Regions from separate parts of the Gottschalkia acidurici 9a genome, predicted to be linked through region 2. Evidence: a T-box and tRNA genes for the amino acid it is inferred to sense, from the RefSeq annotation. Region 2 holds a T-box; the other holds one or more tRNA genes.
What was found. The T-box of region 2 lies ahead of argS (arginine--tRNA ligase). A T-box ahead of a tRNA ligase gene usually reads a tRNA of that ligase, here a tRNA-Arg.

Region 1 (10,546 bases), 620 kb from region 2:
AAGAAGATTCAAGTGCTAAAGTTGACATGAATGTAGTTATGACAGATAAAGGAGAATTTGTAGAATTACAAGGGACGGGAGAGGAGTCACCTTTTACATTTGATGAGTTAAATGAGTTAATAAAATTAGGTCAGAAAGGAAATAGAGAGCTTATAGAAAAACAAAAAGAAGCACTAGGAGAAATAGCGAATCTTATAGGAGTAGATGAGAGTAATGAATAAGAAAAATTTGATTGTTTCAAGCGGAAATATTAATAAAATTAAAGAAATAAAAGATATTTTAAGTGATCTAAATATAAATGTACTATCAAAAGATGAAATAGGTTTAAAAAACTTAGATGTAATAGAGGATGGAAATACATTAGAGGATAATGCTATAAAAAAGGCAGTAGAGATATCTAAGTATACTGATGGCATAGTAATATCAGATGACAGTGGACTGTTCGTGGACAAATTGAATGAGGAGCCGGGAGTATACTCTGCTAGATATTCTGGAGAAGAAGGAAATGATAATGCTAATAATGTTAAATTACTAAAAAACTTAGAAGGTGTACCTCTAGAAGAGAGAACTGCAAAGTTTAAAACAGCTATAGCTATAGTATTAGAGGATAAAAGTATAAAAACTGTAGTTGGAGATTGTAGTGGAAAGATAATATGGGAGAAAAGAGGAGACAATGGCTTTGGATACGATCCTCTGTTTATTCCAGACGGATATGACAAAACTTTTGGAGAACTAGATTCAAAAATAAAAATAGTATTAGTCATAGAGCAGATGCTTTAAAAAAGTTGAAAGTAGAATTAAAAAACATATTACAAAGGATGAGTTAAGTTGAAGATAGGTGTTATAAGTGATACACATGGCTATATTGATGGATGCCTAGAAAAATTAAAGCAGATAGATAATTTAAATATTATAATTCATTTAGGTGACTATGTGAAAGATGCGATAAAAATAGAAAATGAATTAGGTAAGAAAGTTATATATGTAAAAGGCAACTGTGACTTTTCAGAAAATAATGTAGAAGAAGATAAATTAATAGAAATAGAAGGTAAAAAAATATTTATAACTCACGGACATTTATATAATGTGAAAAGTGATATGAATAGAGTTTTTTACAGGGGAAAAGAGTTAGATGCGGACATGATACTATTTGGACATAGTCACGCATCTATGAAAATTGAAAGTGAAAATATACTAATATTAAATCCAGGTAGCCCAACTATACCAAGGGGTGGAAGTAAAAAGAGTATAGGAATTATAGAGATAGTAAATGGAGAAATAAAAAGTGAAATAATAAATATTGATTAAAATATAAAAAAATAAATTAAAGTTGTTGACATGATACTAGATTACATGATAGAATGAATTTTGTCGGACAGAGAGGTTAAAAGATATTAAATGTCGTTTAAAAACTTTAAATATCTTTTAAAAAAAGTATTGACACAAGAAACAAAAGCTAGTATAATTTATTATTGTTAGCGATTAAACATGGTGGGTATAGCGTAGTTGGTTAACGCGTCGGATTGTGGTTCCGAAGACCGTGGGTTCGAGTCCCACTATCCACCCCAAATGACCTATTAGCTCAGTCGGTAGAGCACCTGACTTTTAATCAGGGTGTCCCGCGTTCGAGTCGCGGATGGGTCACCACTTATGCGGGAATGGCGGAATTGGCAGACGCGCTAGACTTAGGATCTAGTGCCGCAAGGCGTGGGGGTTCAAGTCCTCTTTCCCGCACCAATTACATATAAAACGAATAAATGAACATTTGCTTTTGTTAAGGCAAATGTTTGTTTGTATTACGGCGAAAATATCCATGCATCCTTAGCTCAATTGGATAGAGTAGCTGGCTTCGAACCAGTTGGTTGGGGGTTCGAGTCCCTCAGGATGTGCCAATAAAAAATAAGATCAGAATTGAATTCAATTCTGATCTTATTTTTTATTTATAGTACTTACCTGTGCATTCTTTAATCTCAATTTCTATAACAGCAGTACCTTTCACCATATTTTCAGGCAGATCATAGCCAGAAAAGTTTGGTGTAAATTTATTTATTATTTTGTTTAATACTTCTCTTTTAAGACTTAAGTCGTCTACTATCTTAGCGTATCCTAATGCAACAATACTATTATATTCAGTATTAGTATCACAAGGGTCAGTATCACTTGCTATGAGTCCAAGCATTTCATTAATTTCAAAGCAAACCTTAGGGTTTCTGATTATATTATCAATTTTTTGACCTTTAGGAAGACCATGTAGATATATTTTTTCATTTAGGTAAACAAAGTGCATTGCAATTGCATAGGGGAATCCATCAGAATTTAAGGTTGCAAGTGTACCTATATGAGCTCTGTTAAATAGAGAAACTATTTGATCTGAAGTTAATTGATGCTTTTTCATTCTATTTTGCATAGCATATCACCTCATATTTTAAATATTTGTTGGATTTATTCCATTGGCAATATTATACTATAAATTGGACATATAAAAAGAACCACTTCTGTAATAAAAATAGGATACAGTTAAATATGAGGTGATAATATGATTTATATAAATAATTTAATAAAAACACCACTATATCAACAGATATATCAACAGATAAAAAGTGAGATTATCATAGGAAATCTTAAAGCTGGGGATAAGTTAATTTCTACGAGAGAGCTAGCAAAGACACTATGTGTATCTAGAAATACAGTAGAGAGAGCTTATTTTCAACTTTGTATAGAAGGTTATGTTATTAGTAAAGTCGGATCAGGATTTGTAGTTCAAACTATTGATGATAACTTATTTGTAGAATCTAAAGGTACAAGTGACACAACGGCTAATGAAAGTCATAATGAGAATGAAATATTCAATTTGGAGGCTGTAGAAAGTGAAAAATATTATAAATATAACTTTGAGTATGGAAGTCTTGATAGTGAAGGATTTCCGTACTCATTATGGAGACGCTTAACCTCAGAAGCTTTAAATTCAGAAGACATTAGAGATATTAATAATTATAGTGATAAGCAAGGTGACATTAGTTTACGAATTGAAATAATGAAACATTTAAGGAAGTCAAGAGGAATACGCTGTAGTCCTAATCAAATTATATTGTGCAGTGGAGTACAACATGCAATTGACTTGATATGTAAGCTCATACCATTTGAAGAACGTAAATTGGCAATGGAGGAACCAGGATATAATGGAGCAAAAATTGTCTTCAACAATAATGGGTTTGAAATTTTTCCTGTACCAGTAGGAATTGATGGAATAAGATTGAAAGAACTAGTAAATTTGAATGTAAAAGCTGTTTATATTACGCCATCACATCAATTTCCTACAGGTGCAATTATGCCTATCCAGAATAGAAATGAATTGCTTAATTGGGCAACTCAAAACAATGTTTTTATTATTGAAGATGACTATGATAGTGAATTTCGATATAATTCAAGACCAATTCCATCACTACAATCTATTAATGTTAATGATAGAGTAATTTACTTAGGCACTTTTTCAAAGGCGTTATCTCCAGGGCTACGTATGAGCTATATGGTATTGCCAAATTCATTAATAGCTAGATATAATGATATATTTTCAGGATATTATTCTACAGTTTCATGGTTGCAACAAAAAGTCGTTAGCCTATATATTGAAAGAGGTCACTTTGAGAGATACATTAGAAAATCATGTTTATTGAATAAAAATAAGCACGATATTTTAGTTAAAACAGTTAATGATGTTATGGGTGACAAGGTAAATATATATGGAAATAATGCAGGACTACATATCCTATTAGAGTTTTTAAATGGAGAGAGTCAAGACTGGCTGATAAAAAGGGCTAAAGAATATAAGGTAAAAGTATATCCTACATATCCATACTGGATAAACGAAGACAATTGTCCCAAAAACATAATTCTTTTAGGATTTAGTTCATTAAGCGAGAAAGAAATAGTTGAGGGGGTTAATATATTAAATAAAGCATGGTTTAAAAATATAAATAGGTAATAGACTTTTTAAACTATTTAGAACGAATATAGTAAAATTGATAATTCTCAGTAACAAGATAATCAATTACAAGATAATAATTTGAAAGACAATTTTAAATAAATAAGATAAAATATATTATAAAGAGAACATAGATTCTAGGGAGGGAATAACATGAAGAATGCATTTTGTTATGAAACTATGATTGGTAAAATAGTAATTATAGAGAATGGAACGGCAATTACTCATGCATACTTGGGAGAAGATATACCTAATGGTGTAGACATTATAGAAACATCCTTATTAAAACAAGCAAAAAATGAGTTAATAGAATATCTTGATGGAAAAAGAAAAAAATTTAATATATCTCTTGAGCCAAATGGCACAGAATTTCAGCAAAAGGTTTGGAACTCATTAAAAGAAATTCCTTATGGCAAAACTTATAGTTATAAAGATATAGCAGAAAATATAGGTAATGTAAAGGCATGTCGTGCTGTGGGAATGGCAAACAATAAAAATCCAATTATGATATTTATCCCTTGTCATCGTGTGATAGGATCTAACGGTAAGTTAGTTGGTTATGCAGGTGGACTAGATATGAAAGAAAAGCTTTTACAAATAGAAAAACAAAATATAGATAAGTTAAGTTAAGTATCTTAATCTTATATAGTTTCACTAAAGAATAACTTATGAATATGAAGAAAGTATACTCATAAAGGAGCATGTGACGTTGGAAAAGACAATAAGAGATCAAATATTTGAATTAGCAGATGAAGAATATAGAAAGTTTCATAGTAAACTATGCCCTGGAGTTGATAATATTGTAGGAGTTAGAATGCCACTGTTAAGAAACCTCGCTAAGCAAATTGCTAAAGGTGATTGGCGAGAGTATATGAAAATGGCTCAAGATGAATACTATGAAGAAGTGATGTTACAAGGCATAGTTTTGGGATATGTAAAGGTCTACATTGAAGAGTTGCTAGGTTATATTGAGGAATTTGTTCCTAAAATCAATAACTGGGGTGTTTGTGATAGCTTCTGTAATGGACTAAAGTTCACAAAACAGAATATGGAGCGTGTTTGGAGCTTCTTAAATCCATATTTGTATTCAGAAGAAGAATTTGATGTACGCTTTGGTATTGTAATGCTTCTTAATTATTATATTGAAGAAGACTATATAGATAGAGTGTTACAGCTACTAGACACAATAAAACATGAGGGTTACTATGTTAAAATGGCAATTGCGTGGAATATATCTATTTGCTATATAAAGTTTCCAGAAAGAACTATGAAATATTTACAAAAGAATAATTTAGATGACTTTACTTATAATAAATCGTTACAAAAAATTACGGAGTCATTAAGGATAGATAAAGAAACGAAAACATTAATTCGTAGCATGAAACGCAAATAACATAAATATAGTCTATGTATAAATACTACTTAATTAATGACTATAATTCTATTGAAGTAATTATTTATACTTGTGAGGTCTTAATTTTTAATAATTTTTAAAATATTAGAAAGACACTGAGGAAAATAGAGAAATAGGTATAGTAATGATATGGAAAAAATAGATTTTATTAAATTTATAAATAAGTTGCAAATATTAAATTAATATTATATACTAGGGAGTGTTGAAAAAGTACGGTTAATATACTTCTGATGTATTTATATGAAAATTAGATGTATGAGAGAAGGCCAAATATTAGAAAAAAGGTGAAATCTTAAAAGTTTCACCTTTTTTACTTTTAGATAAATCAAAATATGGGTATCATATAAATAGTAGTTAACTATAATAGAAAGGGGAGATTACATTGGCTCATAAGAAATGTGACTGTGCTATGACTGAGGTAATATCCAATATTGAACTACAGGAAATAGAAAGAAAAATAGAAATGCGTAGAAAAAGCTTATATAGTTTAATTGATGATAACTATGACTTTACGGATAAAACCATGGTATTAGAAAGTCAAAAGTTAGATAAGCTATTAAATATATATGAAAAATTAAAGAAAACAGTACACTGAGACACCATTCATTGAAATTTTAATGAGTGGTTTTTTGTTTGAAAATTTATTGAATTAAGTTCTATTTTGCCACATAATATATTTAGGTTATTTATAGTGTATAAAATCAAGCAGTTAGAGAAAAGGAGCAAGCATGGAAAAGGAAAAACAACAAGTTAGAGGCATTAGAAGAGATATATTTGCATTAGCAATACCAGCTATATTAGAAATGATGTTACATACTTTAGTGTGGACTGCAGATACAGCTATGGTTGGAAGACTTGATCCAGCATCTATTTCATCTGTGAACTTAGGTTCTCAAATGGTATTTACTATAAGTAGTATTTTAGGAGGATTAGGTATAGGAGCGACAGCTTTAGTTGCTAGATACATAGGTGCAAATGATAAAGAAAAGGCAGAAAGAATAGCTACACAGTCTATAGGAATAGGTATAATTATAAGTTTATTAATTGGTATAACAGGAATATTAACTTCAAACATGATATTTAGAAATATTGTTAAAGATCCAGAAGTTGTAACTCTTGGTACACAGTATTTGGAAATTTTATTTATAGGAAGTATATTTTTAATTCCTTTACTTATAACAAATGCAATAATAAGAGGTAGTGGAAATACAGTAATACCACTTATATCAGCTGTGGTTGCAAATATATTCAATATAGTATGGGACTATATACTTATATTTGGTAAGTTCGGATTTCCAAGACTAGAAGTAAGAGGAGCGGCTATTGCTACAGCAGGTTCACAATTATTAGGGCTTACAATAACATTAACATTTTTAATGTTAGGGAAAACTGACATTAAAGTGAAGCTAAAAAATATTTTTAAATTTAAGCTTAGAGATATAAAGAGTATAGTAAATCTTAGTTTACCAGCTACATTGGAAGTTACAATGAATGAAGGAAGTAGATTAATATCTGCATTCTGGGTAGCACAACTAGGAACGCTAGCATTTTCAGGTCATTCACTAGCATCAGCTGCAGAGTCAGTATCATATATGCCGGGCAATGGATTCACTATTGCAACTACTGCTTTAATTGGACGGAGTATGGGAGCTAGAAACATAGATAGAGCAGAGTTGACTGTTAAAAAATCACAAAAATATGCAGTAATCATGATGGCAGCTATAGCAATTATATTTTTCACTATTCCATATCCAATAATGAGATTATATAGTAATAATCTTGATTCAGTAAGCATAGCAGCAAGATGTTTAAGAGTTGGAGCACTTGAACAGATACCTATAGCTATTGCTATGGTTTATTCTGGGGCACTTAAAGGTGCTGGAGATACTAAAGGGCCATTTAAGATAGCACTTATAATAAATTTATTTGTGAGACTACCTTTGATCTTTATAATTGTGTTTATAGCAAAAGCAAGAATAGAATATGTGTGGCTGGCTACAGCAATGCAATATGTAGCAGAAGCTATATTGATGAGGATAAGATATAAAAGAGGAAGATGGAAAAGTATAAGTATATAGAAATAGAAAGAATAGATATCTGAGAATACACTAATTGAATATGTAAGCAACATTGAGGAATAAACACTGAGAAATATTAATACTATGATAGCATAATGCATTTGTTTAAATTAAAAAGGAGGAATAATATGCTATCAAGCAATGAGTTTGTAAGACGATCTTTAGAGGTACATATCTTTTTCGCTAGAATTATGAAAGAGCATTCACTTTTTTTACAATTAAGCTTTACACCAAGAGATGCAAGTTTTTCTAGACGTGCAGATGAACTTAGAATGGAGTTTGACGAACTTTTATGGGACGTTGTATGTTTATCAAATGGTGTCATAAGAAATAGTGTTATTAACTCAGGTGAAATAGTAACACCGTATACATTAAGAGCGGAGAACATAACTTCATATCTTACGGGTGTAAAAATACCAGAGTATATTACAAAGGCAGAAATGGAGTTAAGAGCAGGAACATGTAAGAATTTTGACCCTGCATTTGAAAGAGGTGTATGTACACTTAATAATAGGGCAATAGATTTGATAAGATCGATAATAGAATTTAAGTCTAGTGTCTTATCTAATGTTTTATCATGCAAAATGTTTACGACTAACTATCCATTGATGATAGATCATATTTTAAGGGAAGCTAAGTTATATTTACGAATGATTACTAAGCTTCAGAAAAGAGAAAATATCGACATAGAAAAAGAAATTTATGGTCAGGAGTTATTCTGGAATAAAATGATGGCAGATCACTCTAAATTTATACGTGGATTACTAGATCCTACTGAAGAAAACTTAATCAAATTAGCTGATGACTTTGCCAAAGAATTTGATAAATTAACAAAAGAACTGAAAGCAGCTATTGACAAGTCTCTGCCAACGGATAAGATTACTGATGCAATATTTGAAGCTACAAAGAAAGTTCATAATTTTAATACACAAAGTACAAAAGGAATACTAGACTGTGAAATAAGATCTATAATAATTCCTTTACTAGGAGATCACGTACTTCGTGAAGCGAATCATTTCATAAGACTATTAAAAAGTTTTCAGGAAGAGGATTAATTCTGTATTGCAATAAAACTAAAGGAGATAAAAAAGGTCATAATTAACTACTTAAGTAGTTAATTATGACCTTTTTTAATGTCTATGATTTTTTAATCGTCCTAAATATCTCTTTTATAAAAGATTTTTATTCTGTGGACAAAGATTTTCCTTCTTTTTCGAAAAAGCTAACAAAATACACAGATAGTATTATAAGTATTCCACCTAAAACTTGAGTAATATTGATACTTTCTTTTAATATGAAGAAACTAGCTACCACAGCAACTAAAGGTATTATATTTATAAATAGTGATGTAGAAGATGCACCTAATTGACCTAAGGCGTATACATATGTGCAATATTCAAGAGCAGAACAAGGAATAAATACTAAAAAATATTAATACATATGATAGCATAATGTATTTGTTTAAATTAAAAGGGAGGAATAATATGCTATCAAGTAATGAATTTATAAGACGATCTTTAGAGATACATCTATTCTTTGCTAGAATTATGAAAGAGCATTCGTTTTTTTTACAATTAAGTTTTACACCAAGAGATGCAAGTTTTTCTAGACGTGCAGATGAACTTAGAATGGAGTTTGATAAGCTTCTATGGGAGGTTGTTTGTTTATCAAACGGTGTTGTAAGTTCCAGTGTTATTAATTCAGGAGAAATAGTAACGCCATATACATTAAGAGCTGAAAATGTATCTTCATATCTTACTGGCGTAAACATACCAGAGTATATTACAAAGGCAGAAATGGAGTTAAGAGCAGGAACATGTAAAAATTTTGACCCTGCATTTGAACGTGCTATATGTGCACTCAATGATAAGGCAATAAAATTAATAAGGGATATAATAGACTTTAAGTCTAATGTTTTATCGAATGTCTTATCATGCAATATGTTTACATCCAACTATCCTTCTCTAATTGATCATATTATGAGAGAGGCTAAGTTATACTTACGAATGATTATTAAACTTCAAAAAAGAGAAAGGATTGACTTGAAAAAAGAAAACTATGGTCAAGAATTATTCTGGAATAGGATTATGGCGGATCATTCCAAATTCATACGCGGATTATTAGACCCAGATGAAGATGATTTAATAAATATAGCTAATAACCTCGCTAATGAATTTGATGAATTAACAAAAGAACTGAAAGAAGCTATTGATAAATCCTTGCCAATTGATGATATTACTGATTCAATTCTTAAAGCTGCAAATAAAGAGGTTGATTTTAATACACAAGGTATAGAAGGAATATTAGACTGTAAAATCAAATCTATAATAATACCTTTACTAGGAGATCACGTACTTCGTGAAGCGAATTACTTTGTAAGATTATTAAAGAGCTTTCAGAGAGAGGATTAATTTTATATTACAATAATACTAAAGGATATAAAAAGGTCATAATTAACTAATCTTAAGTAGTCAATTATGACCTTTTTTAATGCCTATTATTTTCTAATCATCCTAAACGTTTCTTTTACAAAAAACTTTTATTCTGTGGATAGAGATTTTTCTTCTTTTTCGAAAAAAGCTAACAAAATACACAGATAGTATTATAAGTATTCCACCTAAAATTTGAGTAATGTTGATACTTTCTTTTAATATAAAGAAACTAGCTACCACAGCAACTAAAGGTATTATATTTATAAATAGTGATGTAGAAGATGCACCTAATTGACCTAAGGCGTATACATATGTGCAATATCCAAGAGCAGAACAAAATACTCCTAAATAAAGTATGTTAAGAACGATTACTCCATCTATATCTGATAAATTAGTTTTTTCGAAAAATATGAATGGTATAAAAAATATAGTTCCAAATAACTCTTGGTAAAATACTACAGCTAATTGTGAGTATTTTTCATAGAGTTTTTTCGTAGATAAGGTGTAAACAACCCAACATCCAACGGCACCAAACATAAGGATATAACCTTTAGTATAGTTATGAGAAGCTACAGAGGAAAGATTTTTAAAATCTATATCAACTATTAAAAGAACACCTATAAAAGATAAAATTATACTT
Region 2 (10,546 bases):
TTGTGCCCAACCATGTAGAATGAAATATACAATAGTAGATACTAAAAATAATAAATCATTAAACAGAGAATTTGATGAAAAACATATAATGAGCTTAAAAGACTTAAATAGTATAGAAAATTTAAACGATATAATAAATGCAGGTGTAATTTCTCTGAAATTAGAGGGAAGAATGAAAAAGCCAGAATATGTAGCAGTAATAGTAAATAGATATAGAAAAGCTATAGACAACATATTAGGTAAAGAAAAGAAAAGTATAACAGAAAAGGATCAAAAAGATATAGCTCAAATGTTTAATCGTGGGTTTACTAGTGGATTCCTGAAGCAAGACTTTGGAAGAAATATAGTATCACTTGATAAGCCTAATAATAGGGGGATATATATAGGAAAAGTTATCAAGGCAGATCGAGAATTTACTTATATAAAATTAGAGGACTCTCTAAAAAAAGGCGACGGAATAGAAATAGTAGGAAAAGATGGAGAAGGTAAAGGTCTTATAATAGACTCTATAACTATTGATAATAAGAATGTTGCTAAGATAAGATGTATTAGGGAAGCTAAACCTGGTGATATAGTAAATAAAACTTTAGATATAGACTTAAATGAAAAAGCTAGAGCTAGTTTTGAAAAAAGTAAGAAGAATAAAAAACATCCAATATACATGGAAATAGAAATAAAGATAGGAAAACCTGTATGTCTAAAAGTATTAGATAATGAAAACCAAGCAGTAGTTAAAAGTGAAGAATTAGCTGAGAAGGCAATGAAAGTTAGTTTGACAGAAGAAAAAGTTAGAGGTCAAATGGAGAAATTAGGGGATACTCCTTATATATTGGAGAGTATAGAAGTATCACTAGAAGATGAAGTTATGGTACCCGTAAGTGTACTGAATAAGCTAAGAAGAGAAGCTATATCAAAGCTAGTTGAAAAAAGAGGTAATTTTAATGGTAGAATAATAGTAAAAAGAAGTGATTTAGAAGAGAAAATAAAAGAACTTTTTAATTTCCCGGGAAAAAATGAAAATAAAAGTAGAAAAATAAGTGTAAAGGTAGACAATATCGGGCAATTTAAAGAATTAAATCTTGATAAATTAGATAGAGTGTATCTAAATTTCAAAGAAGATATAGATGACCTAGTGAAAGAAGTTAAGAAATATAATAAGGAAGTATATATATCAACAGAAAAAATAGTAGAAAATAAAGAGTTTAACAAACTACAGGAAATATTTGATAAAATAATAGAGGATATAGATGGAATAAGTGTGTCTAACTTAGGTACATTAAAACTTGTTAAAGATAGATATGATACTAAAATTCACTGTGATATAGGTTTAAATATATTTAACACGTCTACAGTAAAATTGCTTTCGGAAAACAAAGTAAGTAGCTCTACACTATCGCCAGAACTCAAACTTAGTCAGATAGAGAAAATATGTAGAAGTGATATTATGCAATACGAAGTAATAGGATATGGATATTTACCTGTAATGGTTATGAAACACTGTCCTATGTCAGTAATAAAAAACTGTAAATCCATGAAAGAATGTAAAAATTGTAACTTAAGAGAAGGTTATGGACTTTTAGATAGAAAAGATATGATTTTTGATTTCAAAAGAAAAGAAAATAGTACTATTATCTACAATAGTCAGCCAATAGTAGTTCCAGAGCATTTGGCAAAAATATACTCTAGTAAAGTGGATATGGTTAGATTAGACTTTACCTTGGAAGAAGAAGTAAAAGATATACAAGCAGCATATTATGATTTTGCTAATGGAAAAATAGACATAAGTGAAATAGAGAGGTTTGTAGATAAGCTTAAAACTAAAGAGGGGATAACTAACGGTCACTTTTTTAGAGGTGTATTATAGGAGGAGTATATGAACGAAAAGACTTTAAGGGTACTTGAGTATAGCAAAATAATAGAAAAATTAACAGATAAGACGGAATCATCTCTAGGAGAAGAAATAGCTTTAAAACTAAGTCCAAGTTTAAACTACGAGGAAGTTAAATATCTACAAGATGAAACCGATGAAGCAGTTAGTTTACTTTTAAAAAGAGGGAGTCCACCATTAGGGGGAATACATGATGTATTATCAGAAGTTAAAAGAGCAGAAATAGGTGGTATACTTTCTCCGGGCGGATTATTAAGAGTAGCTGATACTATAAGAGCAGCAAGAAAGATAAAAGGATTTTTAAAACAAGAAAAAGATGAAAATAATTCAAGCTATCCAATACTAGAGAGTTTGATTGGAGATTTAAACTCATATAGAGAAATAGAAGATAATATTTTTAATGCTATAGTAAGCGAAGAAGAGATATCTGACAATGCAAGTTCTAACTTAAGAAATATAAGAAAACAAATACAAATTAAAAATGATAATATAAGAACTAAATTAAACTCTATAATAAACTCTAGTACAAATAAAAAGTATCTTCAAGATGCGATTATAACTATTAGAAGTGAGAGATATGTAGTTCCTGTAAAGCAAGAATATAGAAGTATATTTCCTGGACTTATTCACGATCAATCATCTAGTGGGGCAACTTTATTTATAGAGCCTATGGCAATAGTAAACTTAAATAACGAGCTGAAAGAACTTAAGCTTAATGAAAAGAAAGAAATAGAAAAAATTCTTACAGAACTTAGTGAGATGGTCGGAGAAGAAAATGAAGGAATTAGATCAAATCAAAAGATACTTAGCCAAATAGACTTTATATTTGCAAAGGGAAAATTATCACTAGATATGAATGGAAGTAAGCCAAACATAAACAACAGAGGATATATAAATATTAAAAAAGGTAGACATCCATTACTTGGTGTTAAAGATGTAGTTCCTACGGATATCTACTTAGGTGATAATTTCACTACACTTTTGATCACAGGACCGAATACTGGAGGTAAAACTGTTACATTAAAAACAGTAGGTCTCTTTACACTTATGATGCAGTCAGGACTACAAGTTCCGGTAGAACATGGAACTGAAATGGCTGTATTTGAAAATATATTTGCAGATATCGGTGATGAACAGAGTATCGAGCAGAGTTTAAGTACATTTTCATCTCATATGACAAATATAGTAGATATTCTTAATAACTTAGACGATAATTCTCTAGTATTATTTGATGAATTAGGTGCTGGGACTGATCCTACTGAAGGAGCAGCATTAGCTATGTCTATATTAGACTATCTTTATAATAGAAAGATAAGAACCGTAGCAACTACTCACTATAGTGAGTTAAAAGTATATGCACTTACAACTGAAGGTATAGAAAATGCATCCGTAGAGTTTAATGTGGAAACTCTTAGCCCAACATATAGACTATTAATAGGAGTACCAGGAAAGTCTAATGCTTTTGAAATTTCTAAAAGACTAGGACTTCAGGACTTTATAATAGATAGCGCAAAGGAATTTATATCTAAAGAGAACATAGCATTTGAGGATGTATTAGCAAGTATAGAAAAAGACAGAATAGAAACTGAAAAGAACAGAGAAGAAGCTAATAGACTTAGAAGAGAAGTAAATCAACTAAAAGAAGAATTAGAAGAAAAGACATTAAAAATAGAAAATAATAGAGAAAAAATTCTAAGAGAAGCAAGAGAAGAAGCTAGAAATGTTCTGTTAAAAGCAAGAGCAGAATCTGAAGAAATACTAAATGAACTAAAAGAAGTATCTATAGAAATAGAAAAAGAACAAAGTAGAAGATTACAAGAAGCTAAGGAAAAACTTAAAGGAAATATAGATAATATAGAAGGTGACTTATCTGAACAGATATTATCTAAGAAAAGTGCAAAACCTCTAGCTAGTGTAGACATAGGAGAGAATGTTAAAATACTTTCATTAAATCAAACGGGTACAGTTTTATCAGCACCAGATGAAAATGGAAATGTTTTAGTTCAAGTAGGTATAATGAAGATAACAGTACCACTAGATACTATAGAAAAGTCTAAGAAAGAAAGTAAAGTACAAACTAAAGGGTCAGCAAAATCTGTTATAAAAAGTAAATCAGTGAATGTAAAATCAGATCTTGACCTTAGAGGACAGAATTTAGAAGAAGCTATGTTAGAGGTAGACAAGTTCTTAGACGATGCATACCTAGCAGGATTAAAAGTTGTTAATATCATTCACGGAAAAGGTACGGGTATACTGAGAGAAGGAATAGGACAGTTGTTAAAAAGACATAGACATGTAAAAGCAAGTAGACTAGGTAACTACGGTGAAGGTGGAACTGGAGTAACTGTAGTTGAAATTAAGTAGGTGAAAAAATGTATATAATAAGTGCTTGCTTAGCAGGAATAGACTGTAAATATGATGGGAAAAACAATAAAAATGAAAAGATCTTAAAACTAGTACAAGAAGGTAAAGCTATTTTAGTATGTCCAGAACAATTAGGAGGTCTAAGCACCCCTAGACTACCTAGCGAAATAGTGCCTGATAATGGAAATGTAAAAGTTATATCAAACAATGGAAAAGATGTAACAGAAAACTTTCTTAAGGGAGCAGAAGAAACTCTTAAAATAGCAAAAATGATGGGAATAAAAAAAGCAATATTAAAGGCTAGAAGTCCTTCTTGTGGATATGGGAAAATATATGATGGAACTTTTTCGAAGACTATCATTAAAGGAAATGGAGTAACATCTGAGTTATTAGAGAAAAATGGAATAAAGATATATACTGAAGAGGACTTGTGATTACTACACAAGTCCTTTATCTATAGTTGTATACTATTTTATAAAATAAGAATTTGAGAAAAGACAAGATTAAATCAATATAAATATTATATATACAAAAACAAGCTATAAATAATAATTCTATATTTGACACGTATATAATTTATGATAGGATTTCATGTGAATATAAATCAAATGTTTGAATTTATGTTACACTTCCAAATTATCATATAGAAAGTTTCTAAAATAAATGTAACATTATATTGTGAAAGCCACTAATATATAATCAAAGGCAATATGAATATAGACTTAAGTTTACTACTGGGTTCTATAATAAATTAGTATTATTTAAAAAAGGAGATGTTGATAGGGGTGTCAAGAGTTATTTCTATTTTTATAATTACTATTCTTTTAATGGTATCTGTTCCGAGTTATGCAATAGAAGAAAGTAATATAATCACTATAATAGATGGAGAACTAGTAGAAGGCGGAAATGAGTCAATTCTTAAAGATAGTAGATTGATAGTTCCTTTAAGAATTATAAGTGAAAAGCTAGGATATGATGTACATTGGGATTCTGAAACAGCGACTGTTAAGATAGAAAATGCAGAAAATATATTACAAATTGGTATTGGCAAAAAAGAAGCTATATTTAATGGAAAGATATTAACAATTGATGTAAAACCGTTTATAAAAAACAATATAACTTATGTTCCTTTGAGATTTATATCTGAAGTTTTTAATAGAGAAGTAAGCTGGGACAACAATAATAGAGTAGCGATAGTAGGAGATTATACAACAAAAGGATATTTAGAAGAAGAAAATTATTTTAAATATGAGTCTTTAGAAAATGGATTTAGTTTAAAAATACCAAGTGAACTTAAAGATAAACTAATAATAAAGGAAAGTAAAAACAGAGTTATCTTTTATGATGCATATAGCCATGGAGATAAAACAAAAGATGAGGGAGGTCTATTGTTTAGAGTTTCTAAAACTTATAGTCCACAAGTGTTAGACATTATTCCAGGGTATTTATTAAACTATGATAGCGGTGTTTACTATATAGCTGAGTTTGCATCAGATGTACAATATGATCCTGAAGATGAAGTGACAAGTGAAAATTATTTAGAACTATTAAATGCGTCAAGAAACCTTCTTCGTAGTTTTGTAGTGGAATAGAATGAAATTTAGAAAAATGTAGGTTGCTTTAAATATTTGAACTGTTAAGCTGATAATAAAAACAGTTTAATAGTTCGAAAAATAAAAATAAGCTTTAGAGATGGCAATCGATACTTATGAGAAATTATTTAATAATTTTGCTTGGGTTAGGCTTAATAAGCAAGCTTATTGACAGCTATTAAATAAAATATTCCCTCTTATCACAAATAAAAAATATTTTGAAACGAATATAATATATAATACAAGCAGAAACTAAATAATCTAATATATTGAAAAAAGCTAAAATATATGTTATAATCTCAAATTATCAAACATATTAAATATACTTAAATTCTGCGAAAGGAAGAGTAAGATTTAAGTTATGTCTAAGCGAGTTGGGGACGGTGTAAGCCTAATACATAAATATATCTGAAAAGAGACCTTGAGAATCTATTTGAAATGAGTAAAATTAGACGTATTTCCTACGTTATAGGAATAGAGTGAGTATATAACTTTTAGTATATATACTAATTAGAGTGGCAACACGGGATTAAGATCTCGTCTCTTTTATTTAGAGACGAGATCTTTTTGTGTTAAAAACTTGAAGTTAAATAAGGAGGATTAATTTATGATAGATTTTAAAAGCGAAGTAACGAAATTAATAAGTGAAAAGGTAGATGGATTTACTCAAAGTGATATTGAAACAATAATAGAAGTACCACCTAACTATGAGTTAGGAGACTATGCACTACCTTGTTTTAGATTTGCAAAGACACTAAGAAAAGCTCCTAATATAATAGCAGAAGATATAGCAAAGAGTTTAGAAGGAAATAAATACTTTGAAAAGATAGAAAATACAGGTGGATATGTTAACTTCTTTGTTAATAAAGCACTATTATTAGAGAGCGTTTTAAAAGAAGTTGTGGATAAAAAAGAAAACTTTGGTTCAAGTACTATGGGAAATGGCGGAAAGGTAGTTATAGACTATTCATCTCCTAATATAGCAAAGTTATTTCACGTTGGACATTTAAGATCAACTGTTATAGGTAATTCAATATATAAAATATATAAATTCTTAGGATTTAATCCTATAGGGGTTAACCACTTAGGAGATTGGGGAACACAATTTGGTAAGATGATATGTGCATATAACAAGTGGGGTAATAAAGCAGATATAGAAAAAGAACCTATAAAGGCACTACAATCGCTATATGTTAAATTCCATGAAGAGGCTGAAAAAGATCCCACTCTTGAAGATGAAGGTAGAGAGTGGTTTAAAAAGCTAGAAAACAATGATGAAGAAGCTAAAAAGATTTGGAAATGGTTCGTAGAACTAAGCTTAGAAGAGTTTTCAAGAATATATAAATTACTAAAGGTTGATTTTGACTACTATACAGGTGAAAGTTTTTATGAGGATAAAATGGATAGAGTAGTTGAAATGATAAAAGAAAAAAATATTTTAGTAGAAAGTAAAGGGGCATATGTAGTAGATTTAGAGGAGTACAAAATGCCACCATGTTTAGTTATTAAAAGTGATGGAACAACTATATATGCTACAAGAGATATAACTGCTGCGATATATAGAAAAGAAACATTTGATTTTGTAAAGGCTATCTATCTTACTGATTATGCTCAAAACCTACACTTCGCACAGTTCTTTAAGGTACTAGAACTTATGGGATATGATTGGGCTAAAAACTTAGAACATGTTCCATTTGGTAGAGTTAGTACAGAAGAAGGAAAGCTTCAAACTAGAAAAGGAAATGTTATACTTTTAGATGATCTTCTAAGTAGATCAATAGAAAAGGTTAGAGAAGTAATTGAAGAAAAGAATCCAGAGCTTGAAAATAAAGATGAAGTTGCAAAAATGGTTGGTATAGGTGCAGTTATATTTAATGATTTAAGTAACAGTAGAATAAAAGATATAGTATTTAACTGGGATAAGATGTTAAGTTTTGAAGGTGAAACAGGGCCTTATGTTCAATATACTTACGTTAGAGCAAAAAGTGTATTGAGTAGAGCTCAATATGATATAACTACTGATATAGATTATTCACTACTAAATAATGATGAGTCAATAAATGTGGTGAGATTATTAGAAACATTCCCGCATGCTATAGTATCAGCTATGGAAAAAAATGAACCTTCATTTATATCTAAACATGTGATAGACTTAGCTCAAGCATTCAGTAGATTCTATCATGAATGTCCTATAATAGTAGAGGATGAGAGTTTACAAAAAGCTAGATTATTATTGGTTTACTCCGTATCTGTAGTGTTAAAGACTGGACTAGGACTCCTTGGTATTGAAACACCAGAGAAAATGTAAAGTAAATTATAATAGCATCGTTTTAGACGGTGCTATTTTTTTCAATATAGTGAAGGGTTTTAAAAAAACTATTTGTCATATATATTAATGCAGATAGTTGGAGGAGGGTTAAATTGAAAAGCATAAAGACGGGTAGATTTACTTTAGCTGTTCTACTTATGGCTTTAGGATTTACTATACTTCTTCAAAAATTCATAGGATATAATATAGTTAAGTTATTTTCAATGTTATGGCCGTCTATTATAATGCTATTTGGATTAGAGATAATAATTAATAATTTAAAGGCTAAAAATCAAGAAGATATTAATGTAAAGCTAGATATAATAAGCACATCATTGGTTGTGGCTATTGTGAGTAGTATAGCTATGACATCAACTACTATACAAAGATTTGATAATGTGAAAGAACATGCAAGAATAAGACACAAGTATGAAAAGTCAGTTTCTAATAATATGGTTTTGAAAGGAAATAAAAAAATTATATTAAATGACTCATATAGTGATATAATAGTTAAGAAAAGTAATGATGATGAAGTAAAAGTATATGTATCAGGCACTTATAAATATGACGATATAGATAAGGAAAAAAAAGCAACAAATAATATTCTAAAAATAAATGAAGACGGAAATATTACTGAAATAACATCAACAATAGAAAAAAAAGCTAAGGGTAACTATATAAATGATATGAATATTGAGGATGTTAGATATATATTAATTGTTCCTAAAAATGTAGATATAGAAATAAAAAGTGACTATAGTGCTATAGAGATTGAAGATGTTGAGAACTCTATAACTATAAGCAGTAACTATTCAGATATACGACTAGAAGATATTAACGGAGATATAGACTTGAAAGTGAACTACGGATATGTAAAAGCAGAAAATATAGTTGGAAATATAAATATTCATAGCCAATACTGTGAAAATAATATAGAGAGTTCGTTTGGAAATATATATATTAGCTCGAATGGTGGAAGCACATCTTTGAAATTAGAAAAAGCAATAGATAAAGATGTAGAGATATACTGTGACTATTCAGATGTAAATATAGAATTGCCAAGCAAGCAAAAAGGAAAGTTCAATATAGTTACTACTTATGGAACTATATATGATAATATAGGATTTAATATAATAGAGAGTGCCAGTAGTAGTAGTATAAATGAAACTAGACAAAATCTAAAGCCTTTATTCAATGTAAGAGTGAATAATGGAAATATAACATTAAAAACTAACTAAAATGATAGTTAGGTAGGTGGTGTTTTAAATTGAATGAAAATCAAATTATACAACAGTTGAAAAGTGGGAATTATTCTAATTATGATAAAATAGTGAACTCGTATAAAAATAGAGTGTTTGGAATGGCTTATAAATTTACAAATGACTATGATGAAGCTCAAGATTTAGCTCAGGAAGTTTTTTTAAAGATATATAGACAAATAAAAAACTTTAGAGGAGAAAGTAAGCTATCTACATGGATATATAGAATATCCGTAAACACTTGCTTAGATTGGAAAAAGAAAAAAGAAAAGATGAAAAATATAAACTTCTCAAATATGGTTAATGAAGAGAATAAAGATCAAACTATAGATATACCAGATAGAAGTCTAATGCCGGATGAAAGAATAGTAAAAGATGAAAGTCAACAAGAAATACACAGTCTAATATATGACTTATCAGACAAGTATAAAACTGTTCTTATAATGTATCATTTTAATGAAATGACTTATCAAGAAATAGCAAAAGCGTTAGATATACCAGAAAGAACCGTAGAAACAAGGCTTTATAGGGCTAGAAGAATGCTAAAAGAAAGAGTAGCTAAAGCGTGTATAAGAGAGGGGAATATAAATGAAATGTGAGGAAGCAATGGATAAAATGGATAGATATATAGAGCAAAGCCTTACTGATATAGAGGCGTTTAATATAAAGAAACATATATCCAATTGTGTCCGATGCAAAAAAGAATATGATGATATGGAAAAGATGTTCTTTATTTTGTCAAATCACAATACGGTTATAACTCCTATTGACTTTACTAGCGGTGTTATAAGTAAAGTTAAAGTATACGAGGGTAAAAAAAGCATAAAAGAAACTTTTATATTTAAATGGGTTACTAGTATTATAGCGGCAGGAGCAGTCGCTGCTGTTTTTAATATAACTCAATATAAACCAGTAAATCTATTTTCAGAAATATATAAAAGTAGTATAGGAATAAATAAAATGATATTAAGTCCAATAGATAAAATTTCAGAAAGTATGAAAGAGATAGCAGGCATATTTTAAATATAAAGCAAGGAGCGATTGAATTGAACAACGACTTTTATGATGATGAAGACTTTGACTTTCATGACAATAAAAAATATAACAAAATATTAGCTATGATATGCTCCTTAAT

Region 1: it encodes a tRNA-Arg, which carries the amino acid that the T-box ahead of argS (arginine--tRNA ligase) is inferred to sense. The anticodon was not compared.

Annotation. Positions count from the first base shown of each region.
Region 1 is NC_018664.1:353,857-364,402, forward strand. It holds gene rph (ribonuclease PH) at 1-221, shown strand, start outside; gene rdgB (RdgB/HAM1 family non-canonical purine NTP pyrophosphatase) at 214-780, shown strand; gene CURI_RS01640 (metallophosphoesterase) at 829-1,308, shown strand; tRNA gene CURI_RS01645 (tRNA-His) at 1,492-1,568, shown strand; tRNA gene CURI_RS01650 (tRNA-Lys) at 1,572-1,647, shown strand; tRNA gene CURI_RS01655 (tRNA-Leu) at 1,653-1,737, shown strand; tRNA gene CURI_RS01660 (tRNA-Arg) at 1,816-1,892, shown strand; gene CURI_RS01665 (pyridoxamine 5'-phosphate oxidase family protein) at 1,937-2,407, opposite strand; gene pdxR (MocR-like pyridoxine biosynthesis transcription factor PdxR) at 2,537-3,982, shown strand; gene CURI_RS01675 (methylated-DNA--[protein]-cysteine S-methyltransferase) at 4,136-4,612, shown strand; gene CURI_RS01680 (DNA alkylation repair protein) at 4,686-5,375, shown strand; gene CURI_RS01685 (aspartyl-phosphate phosphatase Spo0E family protein) at 5,779-5,991, shown strand; gene CURI_RS01690 (MATE family efflux transporter) at 6,125-7,474, shown strand; gene CURI_RS01695 (DUF2935 domain-containing protein) at 7,603-8,529, shown strand; gene CURI_RS16475 (EamA family transporter) at 8,657-8,890, opposite strand; gene CURI_RS01700 (DUF2935 domain-containing protein) at 8,959-9,885, shown strand; gene CURI_RS01705 (DMT family transporter) at 9,988-10,546, opposite strand, start outside.
Region 2 is NC_018664.1:974,660-985,205, forward strand. It holds gene CURI_RS04370 (U32 family peptidase) at 1-1,864, shown strand, start outside; gene CURI_RS04375 (endonuclease MutS2) at 1,874-4,252, shown strand; gene CURI_RS04380 (2-thiouracil desulfurase family protein) at 4,261-4,686, shown strand; gene CURI_RS04385 (copper amine oxidase N-terminal domain-containing protein) at 5,038-5,844, shown strand; T-box leader at 6,171-6,392, shown strand; gene argS (arginine--tRNA ligase) at 6,452-8,152, shown strand; gene CURI_RS04395 (hypothetical protein) at 8,266-9,390, shown strand; gene CURI_RS04400 (RNA polymerase sigma factor) at 9,420-10,010, shown strand; gene CURI_RS04405 (zf-HC2 domain-containing protein) at 10,000-10,434, shown strand; gene CURI_RS04410 (hypothetical protein) at 10,458-10,546, shown strand, end outside.